DNA from 2 places in the Pseudomonas sp. AC252 genome. Region 2 is predicted to be linked to the other one. Evidence: predicted binding sites of a transcription regulator. Region 2 holds the regulator's gene; the other holds the start of a gene.

Region 1 (4,207 bases), 980 kb from region 2:
CATCACCCCCGGATCATGTTCGTCGGTGAACATCACGATTGGCCGGGGCTGGTCGCGGCTGACCAGTACCACTTGCTCCATGACATCGCGGCTCGGTGACTCGGTATCGATCAGGATCACGTCCGGGCGCACCGTTTCGACGCGCGCCGGCAGGTCAATGGTCAGACCGGACTCGTCGATCACTTCGAAGCCGGCCTCGGTCAGCGCCGCTTTCAGGCGTCCGACTTTTTTCGCGGTATCGTTGATCAGCAGAATGCGCAACATGTTCGCGGTCTCCTGTCAGCGCTGGGCGAGAAGCGGGGCGGCGTCGCTCAGGGCATGCAGCTTGAAACTGCGCGCATAGCCCGCCGGATCGCTGCCGTCCCAGACCTTGCCGTCGAGCAATTGGCTGCTGCGCAGGTCTGCGCAGGAAGACGCTACGCCGACAGCGCTCGCTGCCTCGCGATACAAATCCAGGCGCTGAACCTGGCGGGCGACGGCCAGATAATCCGGATCCTCGCGCAACAGACCCCAGCGACGGAACTGGGTCATGAACCACATGCCGTCGGAAAGGTAGGGCAGATTGACCTCGCCATCGCCATGAAAACGCAGCGCATGCGGATCCTGCCAGCGATTACCGAGGCCATCGGCGTAGTCGCCCATAAAACGCGGCTCGATGCACGCGGCGGGGGTGTCGAGGTATTCGGTGGCGCTGAGTAATTGCGCGGTACTGCGGCGGTTTTCCGGGCTTTCTTCGATGAAGCGACTGGCCTCAAGAATGGCCATGACCAGCGCCCGCGCGGTGTTGGGATATTGCTCGACGAATTCGCGGGTGCAGCCGAGGACTTTTTCCGGGTGGTCGGGCCAGATGCTCTGGCTGGTCGCCAGGGTGAAGCCGAGGTCCTGCTGCACGGCGCTGGCCGCCCACGGTTCGCCGACGCAAAAGCCGTCGATGCGCCCGGCTTGCAGGTGCGCGACCATTTGCGGCGGCGGCACCACCACGCTGTCGACGTCCTGCAACGGATGGATGCCCTGGCTCGCCAGCCAGTAGTACAGCCACATCGCGTGTGTGCCGGTGGGGAAGGTCTGGGCGAAGGTCAGTTTTGCGCGGCTTTGGTGCACATGCCGATCGAGCGCTTCAGGACTGTTCACGCCAGCCTGTTGCAAACCATGGGACAGGTTCAGGCTCTGGCCATTCTGGTTCACGCCCATCAGCACCGCCATGTCGGTGGGGGCGACGCCGCCGATGCCCAGGTGCACCGCATAAATCAGCCCGTACAGGCTGTGCGCGGCATCCAGTTCGCCGCTGACCAGTTTGTCGCGCAGGTTGGCCCAAGATGCCTGACGCTTGAGGTTCAGAGTCAGGCCGTAGGGCTGGGCGAAGCCCTGAGTGGCGGCGACCACCACCGAGGCGCAGTCGCTCAGCGCCATGAAGCCGAGATTGATCGCGCTTTTTTCCGGCGCATCGCTGCCGTTGACCCAGGCCAGAGGCCCCAAGGACGTTTCGTTCATACGCTACCTCAAAAAACGCCGTCCCGGATTCTGCGCAGGCAAAACCGGGGACGACGCCATTGTCCTGGCCTGCGCGCCGTCATTGGTCGGCAGACTGATGAGCAGGGCGGTGCAAGGCATATGCCAGTCGCCTGATTCGCGCAGGCGCCTCGCGCCGGGCGACGATGCCCGGCTATAATCGCCGCCTCTTTTCGCCGCCCGAGTCATTGCCGCCCATGTACACCCTGGCCCGTCAGCTGTTGTTCAAACTTTCCCCGGAAACCTCCCACGATCTGTCGCTGGATCTGATCGGCGCGGGTGGACGTTTGGGCCTCAACGGCTTGTTGTGCAAGGCACCGGCAAAGATGCCGGTGACCGTCATGGGGCTGGAGTTCCCGAACCCGGTGGGGCTTGCGGCAGGCCTGGACAAGAACGGCGCGGCCATCGATGGTTTTGCGCAACTGGGCTTTGGCTTCGTTGAAATCGGCACCGTGACCCCGCGTCCACAACCGGGTAACCCGAAACCACGGATCTTCCGCCTGCCGGAAGCCGACGCGATCATCAACCGCATGGGTTTCAACAACCTTGGCGTGGATAATTTGCTGGCGCGGGTCGCTGCGGCAAAATACAAGGGCGTGCTGGGCATCAACATTGGCAAGAATTTCGACACCCCGGTCGAGCGTGCGGTCGACGATTACCTGATCTGCCTGGACAAGGTTTACGCCCACGCCAGCTACGTCACCGTCAACGTCAGCTCGCCAAACACCCCGGGCCTGCGCAGCCTGCAGTTCGGTGATTCGCTCAAGCAATTGCTCGCGGACCTGGCCACGCGCCGCGCCGAACTGGCGCTGCGCCACGGCAAGCATGTGCCGCTGGCAATCAAGATCGCCCCGGACATGACCGACGAAGAAACCGTGCAGGTGGCGCAGGCGTTGATCGAAACCGGCATGGACGCGGTGATCGCGACCAACACCACCCTCAGTCGGGTTGGCGTTGAAGGCATGGAGCATGGCGACGAGGCGGGCGGTCTGTCCGGCGCGCCGGTGCGTGAGAAGAGCACCAACACGGTGAAAGTGCTGGCGGGCGAGTTGGCCGGGCGTTTGCCGATCATCGCTGCGGGCGGGATTACCGAAGGCAAACATGCAGCGGAGAAGATCACTGCCGGCGCGAGCCTGGTGCAGATATATTCGGGCTTCATCTACAAAGGCCCGGCGCTGATTCGCGAAGCGGTAGACGCCATCGCCGCGCTGCGCTGAGGATTGCGGAGGCCTTGTGGGAGCCTTTGTGGCGAGGGATTTATCCCCGCTGGGCTGCCCAGCAGCCCCAAACCTTGCACATTGATATGCCAGTTAAATTGAAATTCCGACTTCGCGACTGCTGCGCAGCCGAGCGGGGATAAATCCCCTCGCCACGTGGATCCCGATTAACCTTTTTTGCAGGCAATAAAAAGGGCTCCTCGAAGGAGCCCCTGGGCCGTAGCCCGCCGTCCGGGAAGGACGTGCGTGGTTAATTCAATGCAGATTCAGATTGTCGTGTCGGAATAAATGCCCTGTGTCAGCCGACGGCGTGAAGTTCGTTGAGTCTGTGGATTCCCGCAGTGCCGGTCATACCGTCCCAGTTGTCGCCGCGTCCTTCTCGCCAGCCGTTGATCCAGGCTTGGCGTACCGACGGTAGAGTAAATGGGCAAAGCTCACGGGATTTGCCACCAACGCCATATTGATATCCGCGCAAAAATGCTCTTTCCAACGGATCACGCTTAAGTCTTCTCATAGGGTGTTTCCCTCACTTGTTGACTGTAGTGTCGCGTTGACCTCAATTGAGGTCTGGCAGAAAAAACCTGCCATTGTGCGGCTCGCTGCCGGCGTGGCGAGCCAAGGTGTTGACGCCGTTGCGACGTCAACCTGCGCTCAGTTCTAACCAATGAGTCACACCGAGGGAATGATCGTTTTGTCATAAGCACGTAACGTAAAGGATGCTATGGCGATAAGTAACTGCGTATTTATTCAACGTGCATTGCGCAAACCCCGGTATGATCGGCGCCCCGCTGATCCAGCGGGTCAATCCTTAGTGAGAATGACCCACGTTTGCGCTTGGGTACTATTCGACGAAGGGTCGCTTTCAGTCTTTTTGTTGCACCAACTTTTTTATCTGTCCCGGCATCTAAGCTCTTTTAACCCGAGCAGCGGGGATGGAACGGCACACCTTCGTGCCACGCGGGCGCTCTTTCAGAAAAGCGCCTGATTGAAAACCGGGTCGGCAATGCGTTGCCGGCCCACTAGCCAAAGGCTCTGGAATTACCATGTCCGATCGTTTCGAACTCTTCCTCACTTGCCCCAAAGGCCTTGAAGGCCTGCTCATCGAGGAAGCCGTCGGGCTTGGCCTTGAAGAAGCGCGCGAGCACACCTCTGCCGTGCGTGGCATGGCAACCATGGAAACCGCCTATCGCCTGTGCCTCTGGTCGCGTCTGGCGAACCGCGTGTTGCTGGTGCTCAAGCGTTTCCCGATGAAGGACGCCGAAGACCTCTACCACGGCGTGCTCGACATTGACTGGCAGGATCACATGCTCAGCGACGGCACCCTGGCCGTCGAATTCAGCGGCCACGGCTCGGGTATCGACAACACCCACTTCGGCGCCTTGAAAGTCAAAGATGCCATCGTCGACAAACTGCGCACGCCGCAGGGCGACCGCCCATCCATCGACAAGCTCAATCCGGACCTGCGCATTCACCTGCGTCTG
Region 2 (4,207 bases):
AGGGTTTCTTCGTCGGCGTCCAGATACAGCACATCGCACTTGATATGTTTGGCACGGACGTCTTCGAGCAATTCAGGAAAGCGTGACAGATGGCTGGGCAAGTTGCGTGCATCGATCGACACGGCGACCAGCGGCTGCGCCAGCTCCGTGTGGATCAGCGCCCGCTCGGCCAGTTCCGGTAGCAAACCGGCCGGCAGATTGTCGATGCAGTAGTAGCCGTTGTCCTCAAGGACATTCAGGGCGGTACTTTTGCCCGAGCCCGAACGGCCACTGACGATGATCAAGCGCATGATTAGTGCCCGTTCTGCTCGTCCAGCACAACCTGGTACAAGGCTTCGTTGCTCGCGGCGCTGCGCAGTTTTTCGCGCACTTCCTTGCGGTCGAGCATGCTGGCGATCTGGCGCAGCAACTCCAGATGCGCATCAGTCGCGGCCTCCGGGACCAGCAGCACGAAGAGCAGGTCGACCGGGGCGCCGTCGATGGCGTCGAAATCGATTGGAGCTTCAAGGTGCAGCAGGGCACTGACTGGCGCCGTGCAGCCCTTGAGGCGGCAGTGGGGAATGGCGATGCCGTTACCAAAACCGGTGGAGCCGAGTTTTTCACGGGCGATCAACGCCTCGAAAACATCCTGCATCGCCAGATCCGGCACTTCGCGGTGGATCAGGTTGGCAATTTGTTCGAGGGCTTTTTCTTGCTGCCGCCCGGCGCGTTCACCTGGGAACGGCCGGGGGTCAGGATGGTTTCAAGTCGGATCATGGGATAGGGGTGTTAACGACCGGTCGCGCCCTGGAGGAGGCTCTGGGTCTTTTCCTTATGCTTTTTGAGTTGGCGATCCAGCTTGTCGGTGAGTGAGTCGATCGCAGCGTACATGTCAGTATCTTCTGCGTTGGCGACCACTTCGCTGCCGGGGATATGCAAGGTGGCTTCGATCTTCTGCTTCAGCTTTTCGACGCACATCGTGACCTGCACGTTGGTGATCTTGTCGAAATGTCGCTCCAGTCGTTGGAGTTTTTCCTCGATGTAGGAACGCAGAGGTTGGGTCACTTCCAGTTGGTGTCCACTGATGTTGACTTGCATACAGCTTCTCCTTCGTTGCCAGTGCATAAAGCGGCAGGCCGAAAAGCCTGCCACTGGAACGCTGTAACGTGGCTTACATCAACCGCTTGCGTTCGCTCGAAGGCGCGATTCCGAGGGATTCGCGGTACTTGGCGACGGTGCGGCGAGCCACCTGAATGCCTTGTGCCTCCAGTAAACCAGCGATCTTGCTGTCACTCAACGGCTTTTTCTGATTTTCCGCGGCGACCAATTTCTTGATGATCGCGCGGATCGCTGTGGACGAGCATTCGCCGCCTTCGGAGGTGCTGACGTGGCTGGAGAAAAAGTATTTCAGCTCATAAATACCGCGCGGGGTATGCATGAATTTTTGCGTGGTTACCCGGGAAATCGTTGATTCGTGCATGCCGACCGCTTCGGCGATGTCATGCAATACCAGCGGCTTCATCGCTTCGTCGCCGTATTCGAGGAAGCCGCGCTGATGTTCGACGATCTGCGTGGCGACTTTCATCAGGGTTTCGTTACGGCTTTGCAGGCTCTTGATGAACCAGCGGGCTTCCTGCAACTGATTGCGCATGAAAGTGTTGTCGGCGCTGGTGTCGGCACGCTTCACAAACCCGGCGTACTGGGCGTTGACGCGCAGACGTGGCACCGATTCCTGGTTCAGCTCGACCAGCCAGCGCTCGTTGTCCTTGCGCACGATCACATCGGGAATAACGTATTCGGCTTCGGTCGATTCGATCTGTGAGCCCGGACGCGGATTGAGGCTCTGCACCAGCTCGATGACCTGGCGCAACTCGTCTTCCTTGAGCTTCATGCGGCGCATCAACTGGCTGTAATCGCGGCTGCCGAGCAAGTCGATGTAATCGGTAACCAGACGCTTGGCTTCGCTCAGCCACGGCGTCTTGGCTGGCAGTTGGCGCAGTTGCAGAAGCAGGCATTCGCTGAGGTTGCGTGCGCCGATCCCGGCGGGTTCGAATTGCTGGATGCGATGCAGAACGGCTTCGATTTCATCGAGCTCGATGTCCAGTTCCGGATCGAATGCTTCGAGAATCTCTTCGAGCGTTTCGTCCAGGTAGCCCTGATTGTTGATGCAGTCGATCAGGGTCACGGCGATCAGGCGATCGGTGTCGGACATCGGTGCCAGGTTCAGTTGCCAGAGCAGATGGCTCTGCAGGCTCTCGCCGGCGGACGTGCGGGTGGTGAAATCCCATTCGTCGTCATCGCTGCTGGGCAGGCTGCTGGCGCTGGTCTGGTAGACGTCTTCCCAGGCGGTATCCACCGGCAATTCGTTGGGGATGCGCTCGTTCCATTCGCCATCCTCGAGGTTATCCACCGTCGGGGCGGTTTCCTGATAGGAGGGTTCCTGAATCTCGGCGGGCTTCTGTTCGGCGTTGTCGGCCAGAGGATCGGCGTTGTCGAAGTCGTCGCCTTCTTCCTGGCGTTCGAGCATCGGGTTGGATTCCAGAGCCTCCTGGATCTCCTGTTGCAGGTCCAGGGTCGACAATTGGAGCAGACGGATGGCCTGTTGCAGCTGCGGCGTCATCGTCAGCTGCTGGCCCATTCTCAAGACTAGCGATGGTTTCATGGCAGGGGCTTAACACCTTATTCGCCGGCGCTTTGCGCCATCCACTACAGGGCGCCGAAGCGCCAAACTTAAGCAAATTATATGCCTGAAACTGAAGTGTTTGCCTAGAGCGCTGTAACAATTAAAGCGGATAAATGCGCCTTGAATCGATACAGCGCTGTCGCGCTTACAGGCGGAACTCGTGACCCAGATACACTTCCTTGACCAGATCGTTGGCCAGGATGGTCTCGGCATCACCTTCGGCGATCAATTGACCGTCGTTGACGATGTAAGCGGTTTCGCAAATATCCAGGGTCTCACGGACGTTGTGGTCGGTGATCAGCACACCGATGCCCTTGGCCTTGAGGTGGTGGATGATCTGCTTGATGTCGCCCACCGAGATCGGGTCGACACCGGCGAACGGTTCGTCGAGCAGGATGAATTTCGGCGCAGTCGCCAACGCACGAGCGATTTCCACCCGGCGACGCTCACCACCGGACAGGCTCATGCCGAGGTTGTCGCGGATGTGGCTGATGTGGAATTCCTGCAGCAGGCTTTCCAGCTCCTTGCGACGACCGGCCTTGTCGAGCTCCGGGCGAGTCTCGAGGATCGCCATGATGTTGTCAGCAACCGACAGTTTGCGGAAGATCGACGCTTCTTGCGGCAGATAGCCGATACCGGCCTTGGCGCGGCCGTGCATCGGCTGATGGCTGACGTCCAGATCATCGATCAGCACACGGCCCTGATCCGCCTGCACCAGGCCGACGATCATGTAGAAGCACGTCGTTTTGCCGGCGCCATTCGGGCCGAGCAAGCCGACGATCTGCCCGCTGTCGATCGACAGGCTGACGTCACGCACGACCTGGCGGCTTTTATAGGCCTTGGCCAGGTGCTGAGCTTTCAGAGTTGCCATTACTGGGATTTCTCTTCGGTTTTCTTCTTCGGCTGGATCACCATGTCGATGCGCGGACGCGATTCGGTGACCTTGCTGCCCGTGGCGCGACCTGCGCTGGCCAGTTTCTTCACGGTGTCGTAGACGATTTTTTCGCCCTGGGTGACGTTGTTATCCTTGTCGATAACCTTGGCCTTGTCGATCAGCACCACCCGGTTCTGCTGGGCGTGGTATTGAATCGTCACGCCGTAGCCCTTGACCGGATTGGCGTCGCCCTGGGTCTGCAGCTGCTCGAAGTAAGCCAGGTTGCCCACCGAGGTCACCACATCGATGTCGCCGTTGGGCGCGCGAGTCATGGTCACGGTGTTGCCTTTAACGATCATCGAGCCCTGGGTAATGATCACGTCACCTTTATAGGTGGCGATGCCATTCTTGTCGTCGAGTTGGGCGTCGTCGGCCTGAATGCGGATAGGCTGCTGCTGATCGTTCGGCAGGGACCAGGCGCTCGCGCTTCCCAGTGCTGCGCCCAGACTGAGCAAAATAGGGAGGGTTTTAACGAGCCTCATACTGTCCTCTTACGTTCGATTGCAGGTGTATCCTGCTGTCCTTCAGGTACGCTTTCATTCCGACGCCAGTCGATACGCCACCAGCGCCCTCGATTCTAACGGGTTGCGCAGTCTGCGCATATTCCTGCT

Evidence for each region. Region 2 encodes sigma-54, which starts transcription at its own class of promoters, with help from an activator protein. Its sites were predicted from a motif close to ANTGGCATNNANNTTGCTNT; they were not measured.
Region 1: ACZZZ4_RS17750 (CmpA/NrtA family ABC transporter substrate-binding protein) is a predicted target of sigma-54. The motif match lies at 1,600-1,619, and genes of this name have one in related genera.

The regions. Positions count from the first base shown of each region.
Region 1 covers NZ_OZ409837.1:3,884,779-3,888,985, forward strand. The annotation lists gene ACZZZ4_RS17745 (ANTAR domain-containing response regulator) at 1-264, opposite strand, end outside; gene ACZZZ4_RS17750 (CmpA/NrtA family ABC transporter substrate-binding protein) at 280-1,491, opposite strand; gene ACZZZ4_RS17755 (quinone-dependent dihydroorotate dehydrogenase) at 1,707-2,726, shown strand; gene rmf (ribosome modulation factor) at 3,025-3,240, opposite strand; partial or broken gene rlmKL (bifunctional 23S rRNA (guanine(2069)-N(7))-methyltransferase RlmK/23S rRNA (guanine(2445)-N(2))-methyltransferase RlmL) at 3,770-4,207, shown strand, end outside.
Region 2 covers NZ_OZ409837.1:2,899,974-2,904,180, forward strand. The annotation lists gene rapZ (RNase adapter RapZ) at 1-290, opposite strand, end outside; partial or broken gene ptsN (PTS IIA-like nitrogen regulatory protein PtsN) at 293-756, opposite strand; gene hpf (ribosome hibernation-promoting factor, HPF/YfiA family) at 769-1,077, opposite strand; gene ACZZZ4_RS13160 (RNA polymerase factor sigma-54) at 1,151-2,641, opposite strand; gene lptB (LPS export ABC transporter ATP-binding protein) at 2,808-3,533, opposite strand; gene lptA (lipopolysaccharide transport periplasmic protein LptA) at 3,533-4,078, opposite strand; partial or broken gene lptC (LPS export ABC transporter periplasmic protein LptC) at 4,065-4,207, opposite strand, start outside.